Regions from separate parts of the Mesorhizobium sp. f-mel genome, predicted to be linked through region 1. Evidence: predicted binding sites of a transcription regulator. Region 1 holds the regulator's gene; the other holds the start of a gene.
What was found. Region 1 encodes PhoB, which activates phosphate uptake and scavenging genes when phosphate is short. Its sites were predicted from a motif close to TGTCATNNANCTGTCAT; they were not measured.
Positions count from the first base shown of each region.

Region 2: ACWUKX_RS13910 (CorA family divalent cation transporter) is a predicted target of PhoB. The motif match lies at 3,639-3,655, and genes of this name have one in related genera.

Region 1 is NZ_JBSPTO010000005.1:203,561-209,219, forward strand. Features, by position in the region: gene xylF (D-xylose ABC transporter substrate-binding protein) at 1-991, opposite strand, end outside; gene ACWUKX_RS10225 (ROK family protein) at 1,248-2,495, shown strand; gene phoB (phosphate regulon transcriptional regulator PhoB) at 2,671-3,360, opposite strand; gene phoU (phosphate signaling complex protein PhoU) at 3,377-4,084, opposite strand; gene pstB (phosphate ABC transporter ATP-binding protein PstB) at 4,123-4,938, opposite strand; gene pstA (phosphate ABC transporter permease PstA) at 4,951-5,659, opposite strand, start outside.
Region 2 is NZ_JBSPTO010000009.1:37,800-43,458, forward strand. Features, by position in the region: gene pip (prolyl aminopeptidase) at 1-359, shown strand, start outside; gene cimA (citramalate synthase) at 362-1,978, shown strand; gene rarD (EamA family transporter RarD) at 2,062-2,997, shown strand; gene ACWUKX_RS13910 (CorA family divalent cation transporter) at 2,931-3,560, opposite strand; gene ACWUKX_RS13915 (PQQ-dependent sugar dehydrogenase) at 3,774-5,126, shown strand; gene ACWUKX_RS13920 (LOG family protein) at 5,199-5,659, opposite strand, start outside.

The DNA of each region.
Region 1 (5,659 bases):
CCTTCTTGATCCAGCCCGCGTCGATAACGGCGTTGAGATTGTCCTTGGTGACGGCAATCGGCGTCAGGAACAGCGACTTGACGATATTGCCGCCCGGCGTGGCGAAGTCCGTGACGCCGGCAATGTCTGTCATCTGCTTGCCGTCGGCCAGTTGCGAGGCGATCTCGGCGGCGTTCTTGCCGAGCTCGCGCGCGTCCTTCCACACCGATACGGTCTGTGTGCCGAGCGCGATGCGGTTCAGCGCGGCATGGTCGCCGTCCTGGCCCGACACCGGAACGGATCCGGCCAAGCCTTGCGCCGTCAGCGCCGCGACGACGCCACCAGCGGTGCCGTCATTGGCGGCAACCACCGCATCGACCTTGTTGTCGTTGGCGGTCAGGAACTGTTCCATGTTCTTCTGGGCGTTGGCGGGAAGCCAGCCGTCCGTATAGGCCTCGCCGACATTCTTGATCTTGCCGCTGTCGATGGCATCCTTGAGCACTTCCATGGAGCCGGCGAACAGGAAATCGGCATTCGGATCGGCGCCCGAGCCCTTGATGAAGACGTAATTGCCTTCCGGCGCCACCTTGAACACTTCACGGGCCTGCATGCGGCCGACTTCCTGGTTGTCGAAGGTCAAATAGAAGACGTCCTTGTTCTCGATCAGCCGGTCATAGCCGACAACCGGAATGCCTTCGTCCAGCGCCTTCTGCACCGCCGGCCCGATGGCCGAGGCATCCTGCGCAAGGATGATCAGCGCGTTGGCGCCCTGCGAGATCAGGCTCTCGACGTCGGTCAGCTGCTTGCCGGGATTGGACTGTGCATCGGCTGAAATATACTTGTCGCCGGCGGCCTCGATCGCCGACTTCATGGCGGCTTCGTCAGTCTTCCAGCGCTCTTCCTGGAAGTTCGACCACGAAACACCAATGACCTTGTCCTTCGCCTGTGCGACCGACGCGAGCGTCAGCGACATGGCGACCCCCGCCAGAATGGCGGCTGTGAATCTATTCATGATATTCCTCCCTGCGCCGCGTACGGCGCGACCAACTGGCCCCAAGGCCTGCACAAAAGCTCTTTTTTTCGAGCCTCGAAAAAATACTGATCCAACGCCGAAGCACTGTCAACATGAATTCTGATGGATTTTGGTGTCCTGCCGGCTTTTTTTCGAGCCTCGGAATAAACAATGACAGGTCCTTCTGCTTCTGCCAGTATTTGTCGGCCCGACGGCTTCCGATTCATGAGCGGCCGCGGCAATAGGAAGCAAAACAATGTCGGTTGGGATCCGCCATGACGATTTGCGCCGGCGCAACCGGGCGATGGTTATTTCGGCCGTACGCCGCGCAGGCCAGCCGTCGCGGACCGAGATCGCCGCAACCACCGGCCTCAGCCATTCGACCATATCGGCGATCTCTTCCGACCTGATCCACGAAGGCATCCTGGCCGAGAGCAAGGCGAGTGAGACCGTTTCGCTGAAACGTGGCCGGCCGCAGGTTGGCCTCAGCCTCAATCCGGAGGCCGCTGCGGTATTGGCCGTCGTGTTGTCGCTGAATTCCCTGTCGGTCGCTGTCATCGACTATGCCGGACAAGTGGTCGCCGAGGAACAGCGCCGGCTGGACACGCTGACCATGTCGCGCGACGAGCTGATCGACGAATGTGTCGCCATCGTCCGGCGCCGGCTCGAAGACCCCGACCTCGACGTCCAAAGCGTCGCCCGCATCGCGCTGGCGATCCAGGGTATTACCGATTCCCATGCGCGCGCCATGTTGTGGTCGCCGATCACGCCGCAGACGAACATCGCCTTCGCCGACATTCTGGAACGCGAGTTCGGCATCCCGGCCATCATGGAGAACGACTGCAACATGATGGCCGTGGCGCTGCGCTGGCGCGACCCGGATCGCTACCGCGACGATTTCATCGCCATCCTGCTCTCGCATGGCATCGGTATGGGGCTGGTGCTGAAGGGCGAGCTGTTCACCGGCACCCATTCCTCAGGCGGCGAATTCGGCCACATGATTCATCGGCCGGGCGGTGCGCTTTGCCGCTGCGGGCGGCGCGGTTGCGTCGAGGCTTATGCCGGCAACTACGCTATCTGGCGCAACGCAAGGCAATTGAGCGAGAACGCCGAGCCGGTCGCCGATGTCAGCGACGCCGAGATGCGGGCACTGGCGGCCCGGGCGCGCGAGACGGACGGACCGGAGCGCGAAGCCTACCGCAAGGCCGGCGAGGCGCTCGGCTTCGGGCTCGGCAGCCTGTTCGCGCTGATCGATCCGGCGCCGGTCGCCATGGTCGGTGCCAGCGCTGCCGCCTTCGACCTGATCGAGCCGGCCCTGCGCGAGGCGATCGCCCAGACCGCCGGCGGCCAGCATTCGGGTTCGATTTCCTTCGACACCGAGCCGAACGAACTGCCGCTGATCCGAGAAGGCTGCGCCATGCGGGCGCTGAGCTTCGTCGACCAGGAGATCTTCGCGCCGAGCATCCAGGCACGAGCCGGCCCGGTCGGAAAGAACGTGGCTTGAACTCGAAGGCAGGGATCCCCGGATCGCGACTTGGGGTGTGTTGAGATTCAGGTCAGGCCGAGTCGAGAATGGTGGGTTCCGAGAACCGGAGCGGAGCGTACTTTGGGTACGTGAGCACCGGAAGCCCAGGAAGCCGGCGTTCGCAGGCCGGCACCACCTGAATATCAGCACATCCCTAGTCTTCCCTGATCGCATAGCCCGCGCCGCGGATGGTGCGGATGACATCGGGCATGCGGCCGTTGTTGACCGCCTTGCGCAACCGGCCGACATGGACGTCCACCGTGCGCTCGTCGATGTAGATCGTCTCGCCCCAGACATTGTCGAGCAATTGGCTGCGCGAGAAGACCCGACCCGGGTGCCGCATCATGAATTCGAGCAGCCGGAATTCGGTCGGCCCGAGCCGGATCTCGCTCTTCTTGCGATAGACCCTGTGCGATTCGCGATCGAGCATGATGTCGCCGACCTTCAGCACGCTGGACAGTACTTCCGGCTTGGCGCGGCGCAGCAGCGCCTTGACCCTGGCCATGAATTCCGGTGTCGAGAACGGCTTGACCAGATAGTCGTCGGCCCCGGTGGAAAGGCCGCGCACCCGGTCGCTCTCCTCGCCGCGCGCGGTCAGCATGATGATCGGCAGCCGCTCGGTTTCGGGACGCACCCGAAGGCGCCGGCAAAGCTCGATGCCCGAAACCGCCGGCACCATCCAGTCGAGCACCAGAAGATCGGGCACGTTTTCCTGCAGCCGGATTTCGGCCTCATCGCCGCGCGTCACCACCTCGACCTGATAGCCTTCGGATTCCAGATTGTAGCGGAGGAGGACGCCCAGCGGCTCTTCATCCTCCACCACCATGATGCGCGGCGCGATCATCGGCCGGTCACTCCTGTCATGTCGCCGGCGCCGACATCGTCGTTTCGTCGAGCTTCGGGCGATCCGCCGGCAATTGCTGCCCGGTCACGACAAAGTAGGCGTTTTCGGCGATGTTGGTGACATGATCGCCGATACGCTCGAGATTCTTGGCGCAGAACAGCAGATGCGTGCAGGCGGTGATGTTGCGCGGATCCTCCATCATGTAGGTCAGGAGTTCGCGAAAAACCGCCGTATATTTCACGTCGATCTTCTGGTCGTCGGCGCGCAGTTCTTTCAACGCGCCGGCATTGCGCGACACATAGTGCTCGACCACCCCGCGGAGCTGCACAAGAACGAGATCCGCCATCGCGTCGATACCGTGCGACAGATTACGCGGCGTGGCGCTCTGCCCGACGGCGCTGACCCGTTTGGCTATGTTTTTGGCCAGGTCGCCGATGCGCTCGAGATCACCGGCCATGCGGATTGCGCCAACCACGGCGCGCAGATCTTGCGCCATCGGCTGCCGCTTGGCGATCAGCGTGATCGCGCTGTCGTCGAGTTCGCGCTGCCGCGCATCCATGATCGCGTCGTCCGAGACGACACGCTGCGCCATCGCATTGTCTGACGCAAGCAACGCGCGGATCGAGGCTGCGACCATCGCGGCGGCGAGCTCGTCCATGTCGCGGATCAGCCTGTCGATGCGGTCCAGTTCCTCGTCGAAAGACGCGACGGTGTGTTCACCCATGATACTGTCCTCGTGTTCGAAATTCGCCGCCGGACCGCTCAGCCGAACCGGCCGGTGATGTAGTCCTGGGTGCGCTTGTCGTCGGGATTGGTGAACATCTTGTCGGTCGCGCCCTCCTCGACAAGGTAGCCGAGATGGAACATCGCCGTGCGTTGCGACACGCGCGCTGCCTGCTGCATCGAGTGGGTTACGATGACGATCGTGTAGTTCTGGCGCAGTTCGTCGATCAGTTCCTCGACGCGGGCGGTGGCGATCGGATCCAGCGCCGAACAGGGCTCGTCCATCAGGATCACTTCCGGCGACACGGCGATAGCGCGCGCGATGCACAGGCGCTGCTGCTGTCCGCCGGAGAGACCGGTGCCCGACTCAAGCAGGCGATCCTTGACCTCGTTGAACAGACCGGCCTTCTTCAGGCTCGATTCAACGATGCCGTCCAACTCGGACTTGCTCCTGGCCAGGCCGTGAATGCGCGGACCGTAGGCGACGTTTTCATAGATCGACTTCGGAAACGGGTTCGGCTTCTGGAAAACCATGCCGACTCGAGCTCGCAACTCGACGACATCGATTTTCGGGTCGTAAACATCCTCGCCGTCGAGCGTTATCTTGCCGCTCACCCGCGCGATATCGATCGTGTCGTTCATTCGGTTCAGGCAACGCAGGAAGGTCGACTTGCCACAGCCCGATGGGCCGATCAACGCCGTCACCTGGTTTTCGCGGACATCGAGGTCCACGTCGAACAGAGCTCGCTTCTCGCCGTAATGAACAGAGACCTTTTCGCCCTTCATCTTGATCGAAGGGGCATTGGTTCCGCTGCTCAGTTTCTGTTCGACGCCGGCTTCCGTCATGATGTTCATATCCTCTACCCCTTACCAGCGCCGCTCGAAGCGCCTGCGCAGTATCACTGCAATGGCGTTCATGATGACCAAAAACAGCAGCAAAATCAAAATCGCCGCCGAAGTCTTCTGCTGGAATCCAGCTTCCGGGAAATCCGCCCACATGAATATCTGCACCGGCAGGATCGTCGCGGGATCGGTAAAGCCGCCGGGAATGTCGACGATGAAGGCGACCATGCCGATCATCAGCAACGGCGCGGTTTCGCCCAGCGCATGCGCCATTCCGAGAATGGTGCCGGTCATGATGCCCGGCATCGCCAGCGGCAGGACGTGATGGAATACGGTCTGGGCCTTGGACGCTCCGATGCCAAGCGCCGCCTCGCGGATCGACGGCGGCACGGCGCGCAGCGAAGCGCGCGAGGCGATAATGATGATCGGCAGGGTCATCAGCGCCAGCACCATGCCGCCGACCACCGGGGCCGAGCGCGGCATGCCGAAGAAATTCAGGAATACGGCAAGTCCAAGCAGGCCGAAGACGATCGAAGGCACAGCCGCCAGATTGTTGATATTCACTTCGATGATCGTCGTCAGCCGGTTCTTGGGCGCAAATTCCTCAAGATAGATCGCCGCCGAAACGCCGATCGGAAAGGCGATGGCGAGCGTAACGATCATTGTCAGGAACGATCCGACGACCGCGCCCCAAACACCGGCCAGTTCCGGCTCGCGGCTTGCGCCGGTGAAG
Region 2 (5,659 bases), on a different contig from region 1:
CCTGGAGCCTGTGGGAGGGCGAGACGATCACGCTATTGCCCGATCCGGAAACCAGCAGCCGGTTTGGCGAAGACGACTATGCCGTGGCCTTCGCCCGCATCGAGAACCACTATTTCGTCCATGCCGGCTGGCTGGAGGAAGGGCAACTGCTGCGTGATGCCTTCAAGTTGAAGGACATCCCCGGCACCATCGTTCATGGCCGCTACGACATGCCGTGCCCGGCGCGCTATGCCTGGGCGCTGCACAAGGCGTGGCCGAAAGCGGATTTCCACCTGATCGAGGGCGCCGGCCATGCCTATTCGGAGCCGGGCATCCTCGACCGGTTGATCCGGGCGACGGATCGGTTTGCGGGGAAATGATCATGGGCCGCGAGCGCCTCTATCTCTTCGACACGACACTGCGTGATGGCCAGCAAACACCGGGTATCGACCTTTCAGTCGAGGACAAGATCGCCATCGCCGGGCTGCTCGACGAGTTCGGCATGGACTATGTCGAGGGCGGCTATCCCGGCGCCAACCCGACCGACACCGCCTTCTTCGCCGAGCCCCGCACGGCCAGTGCCAAATTCGTCGCCTTCGGCATGACCAAGCGGGCTGGGGTGTCGGCTTCGAACGATCCAGGCCTTGCCGCATTGGTCCAGTCGAAGTCGGACGCCATTTGCTTTGTCGCCAAGAGCTGGGACTACCATGTCCGCATCGCGCTGGGCTGCACGAACGAGGAAAACCTCGAAGCGATCAAGGCCTCGGTCGAAGCGGCGATTGCCTCGGCCAAGGAAGCACTGGTTGATTGCGAGCATTTCTTCGACGGCTTCAAGGCCAATCCCGATTATGCGCTGGCCTGCGCTAGGACTGCCTACGACGCCGGCGCGCGCTGGGTGGTGCTGTGCGACACCAATGGCGGCACGCAGCCGTCGGAAGTGCGCGCCATCGTCGAGAAGGTCATCGCCTCAGGCATTCCCGGAGACCATCTCGGCATCCATGCCCATGACGACACCGGCCAGGCGGTGGCGAATTCGCTGGCCGCCGTCGAGGCCGGTGTGCGCCAGATCCAGGGCACGCTGAACGGCATAGGCGAGCGCTGCGGCAACGCCAATCTGATCTCGATCGTGCCGACGCTGGCGCTGAAGCCGGCCTTTTCCAACCGCTTCGAGACAGGCATTTCGGCCGAAGCGTTGGCCGGAATATCGCGCCTTTCCCGGGCCTTTGACGAATTGCTGAACCGCGCGCCGGAAGCGCAGGCGCCCTATGTCGGCGCTTCCGCCTTCGCCACCAAGGCCGGCATCCATGCCTCGGCGCTGGCCAAGGAGCCGGCCACCTACGAGCATGTGCCGCCAGAATCGGTCGGCAATCGCCGCCGCGTCATGGTCTCGGACCAGGGCGGCAAGGCCAATTTCCTCGCCGAGTTGAAGCGGCGCGGCATCGAGATGCCGAAAGACGACCACCGGCTCGACGCACTGATCGCTGTGGTCAAGGAGCGCGAGGCCGAAGGCTATGCCTATGAGGGCGCTGATGCCAGCTTCGAGCTGCTGGCGCGCAAGATGCTGCACGGCCTGCCGGAATTCTTCAGCGTCACCTCGTTTCGCTGCATGGTCGAGCGCCGCTTCGACGCCAACGGCCAGCTGAAGACGGTCTCAGAGGCGATCGTCAAGGTGATGGTCGACGGCGAGGAGAAGATGTCGGTGGCCGAAGGACACGGCCCGGTCAATGCGCTCGACATCGCGCTGCGCAAGGATCTCGGAAAATTCCAGAACGAGATCGCCGACCTCGAACTTGCCGACTTCAAGGTGCGTATCCTCAATGGTGGCACCGAGGCGATCACCCGCGTGCTGATCGAATCGCATGACGCAACCGGCGCCCGCTGGTGGACGGTCGGCGTCTCAGAAAACATCATCGACGCCTCGTTCCAGGCGCTGATGGATTCGATCGTCTACAAGCTGATGAAGAACCGCGAGATGGCCGGGCTGGTCGCGGCGGAGTAGGATTGAACCATCAGCGAAAGTCCATTGATCCATCAGAACTTTGCGATGGTCTTGGCCCGGCGGCTGGCGCATAGCGTTGGGCCATGCCCACGCAAGCAATCCAGCTCGAAGCAGACTCAAAGGCCCGGCGTGGCTTTCTATTGGCCCTGGGCGCCTATCTCCTGTGGGGGTTGCTGCCCTTTTACATGAAAGCTGTCGCGCATCTGCCGCTGGCCGAAGTCATCGCGCACCGCATCGTCTGGTCGGTGCCGATTGCCGCCGCCGTTTTGGTCTGGGCCGGCCGCACCGCGGACTTCAAGGCCGCAATCCGTTCGCCGCGCATCATTTCGATGGCGGCGCTGACGGCGGCGCTGATTTCGGTTAACTGGGGCATCTATGTCTGGGCGATCGCGGTCGACCGCACCATCGAGACCGCGCTTGGCTATTACATCAACCCGCTTGTCAGCGTCGTTGTCGGTGCGCTGCTGCTTGGCGAGCGGCTCGACAGGCTGCAAATCGCGGCGGTGCTGCTGGCGGCCATCGCGGTCGCGGTGCTGACGATCAACGCCGGCAAGCTGCCCTGGGTGTCGCTGGTGCTGGCGTTTTCCTTTGCCGCATATGCCTTTTTCCGCAAGACGCTGCCAATCGGTCCCAGCCAGGGCTTTTTGCTCGAGGTGCTGTTGCTGTCGGTGCCGGCGCTCGGCTACATCATCTTGCTCATCGTCACAGGGCAGGACCATTTCGTCTCCAGTTCCCTGAACGATACCGCATTGCTGATCGGCTGCGGCCCGGTCACCGCCATACCGCTGCTGCTGTTTGCCTTCGGCGCCAAGCTGTTGCGTCTTTCCACAATCGGCATCATGCAGTATATCGCGCCGACTATTGTATTTCTGATCGCCGTGCTGATTTTCGGCGAACCCTTCGGCAGCACCCAGGCCATCGCCTTCGGCCTGATCTGGACGGCACTGGCGATCTATTCCTGGTCGATGTTTTCTTCGGCGCGCAAGGCCGGCGCTACATCCCGCGCCCCAGCCGCCTGACGAACAGATAGACGACCGCCGCGACGCCATGCGTCGCAGACGATGCGGTCCTCGATGCCGTCGAGCGTATCGCCCAGGCTCCCGAGTTCCGTCGCCATGCCGTCGAGCGACTGGCCCATGACAGCCTCGATCAGTTCGGCGGGAGAGCGGAATTTGCGCGACCCGTTGTCGATCGTCTTGCGGATATTGTCAACCGACCGTAGCGGCTGCTTGCGGCCGCCGATCAGCGTCGTGTCGTTGAGAGCGAAGCGGAAATGGCCGAGCCCGCGCGCCTCCGCCGAATAGTCGTGGCGCAGGTCCGGCAGATCGCCGCAGAGCCAGTCGCCCTCGAGGTCGATATGGCAGCCATGGCCGGCCGACAGGAAGGCATCGCGCACCGGCGGCCGCGATCTCGTGGCGCGCGCGCATGTCGGAAAGCGGTAGCTGCGCCATGTCCAGTGTGCGGCGGCCGGGTCTTTGGTTCGCGTGCCTTCGGCGGTGAAGTGATAGATGAAGAACAGCCCGTGCTCGTCGGGCAGGTACGGCGACCGGTCGGTGCCTTCCGGGTTGAGAGCGATGTTCATGGTCGCTTCGCCAGCTTTTCGAAAACAACGCCGCGCGGCGGCGGCCGGTGATTCCTAGCACGGGCGCCCCGGTTTCGTGTGACGGTTTCTTGACACTTTGACTGTCATCCGAGGCGCTTACGAACGCCGCTGTTTGGAGGCAATTTGGAAGAATACCCCGTTGACTTGCGTTTAGACAAAGAGCACGACGCAAATCCATGCGGAGGACGTCCGATGCATGCCGGCTTCCAACGAAGCGTACTCATAGCGGTATTGGGGGCCGTCATGGCGAGCTGTGCTGGCCTTTCAGCGCAGCAAACGGGGGCAATAACCGGCTATGGCCCCAACCCCACTTTACCGAAACCAAGACCGACGCTGATCCCGACCGTCAACATCGCCGAGGCGAAAGGCTGGCAGAAAGGTGGTATGCCAACCCCGGCTCGGGGGCTGACGGTGAACGCCTTCGTCACCGGCCTCGACCATCCGCGCTGGCTGCACGTGCTTCCGAACGGCGACGTGTTGGTTGCCGAAACCAATGCCCCTGCCAAGCATGACCAAGGCTTCAGCCTTAGAAAGGTTTTCATGGACCTGGCTATGAAGCGCGCCGGGGCCGCGACCAAAAGCGCCAACCGCATCACGCTCCTGCGCGACACCAATGGCGACGGCATTGCGGATGTGCGCAGGACGTTCGCGGAAGGCCTCAATTCACCGTTCGGTATGACGCTGTCCAAAGGCAGGCTCTATGTAGCGAATACCGACGCGCTCGTCGCTTTCCCCTACTCCAATGGCCAGACCCGAGCCACAACGCCGCCGGAAAAGATCGTCGACTTACCGGCCGGAGATCTCAACCATCATTGGACCAAGGATGTGATCGCAAGTCCGGATGGACGCAAGCTCTATGTCACCGTCGGCTCCAACAGTAACGTTGGAGAAAATGGCATGGCCGCGGAGAAGAATCGCGCCGCCGTCCTTGAAGTGGACCGGTCGACCCGCCGCACCCGGGTCTTCGCGTCAGGGCTGCGCAACCCGAACGGGCTGTCCTGGAACCCTGAAACTGGCGAGCTTTGGGTCGCCGTGAATGAGCGGGACGAGATCGGCGACGATCTCGTCCCGGATTACATGACCTCGGTTCGTGACGGCGCTTTTTACGGCTGGCCCTACAGCTATTTCGGGCAGAACATCGACGAACGCGTCAAGCCCCAGCGCCCCGATCTCGTGGCGAGGGCGGTCAAGCCCGATTATGCGCTGGGTTCCCATACCGCCTCGCTGGGATTGACCTTCTCCAAAGGCACGTCGCTCGGCCCGGCCTACGGCAACGGCGCCTTCGTCGGCCAGCATGGCTCGTGGAATAGAAGCGTGTTCAGCGGTTACAAGGTGATCTTCGTGCCGTTCCGCGATGGTAAACCGAGCGGCCCTCCAAAAGATGTGCTCGCTGGCTTTATCGGGCGTGATGGCAAGGCGATGGGCCGTCCGGTCGGCGTTGCTATCGATCGGACCGGCGCACTGCTCGTCGCCGACGATGTCGGCAATGTCATCTGGCGGGTCCGCCGGGCAAGTCGCCGACTTGCGGGGGGAGTAGGGGAGTAGGATCGCGCTTCATAAGCGCGGTATTCACTACCTACTGCCCTACTGCCCTACTGCCCTACTGCCTTTACTCCCCTAAAGCTTGTCGATTACCGACTGCACACCTTCGGTCGGTGCGTCGACCGATGATCCGGCGACTATGATGGCGGCGACGATCGCTTCCGGATCGTCGACCACCAGCGGCTTGACCCGCTGCGCGGTGTGGATGAAGCCTTCGGCCATCATATGGTCGAGCAGCGCCAGCATCGGGTCCCAGAATCCCCCGACGTTGCCGAAGACGATCGGTTTGCGATGATGGCCGAGCTGGCCCCAGGTCATGATCTCGATGATTTCCTCGACCGTGCCGATGCCGCCCGGCAGCGCCACAAAGGCGTCGGATTTCTCGAACATCGTATGTTTACGCTCGTGCATGTTGTCGGTGATCACGAGCTCGTCGAGCCGGTTAAGCGCGGTTTCGGTGGCCTCCCTGTTGATCAGGAAGCGCGGAATGATGCCCGTCACCTTTCCGCCGGCCCGCAACGCCCCTTCGGCAACGG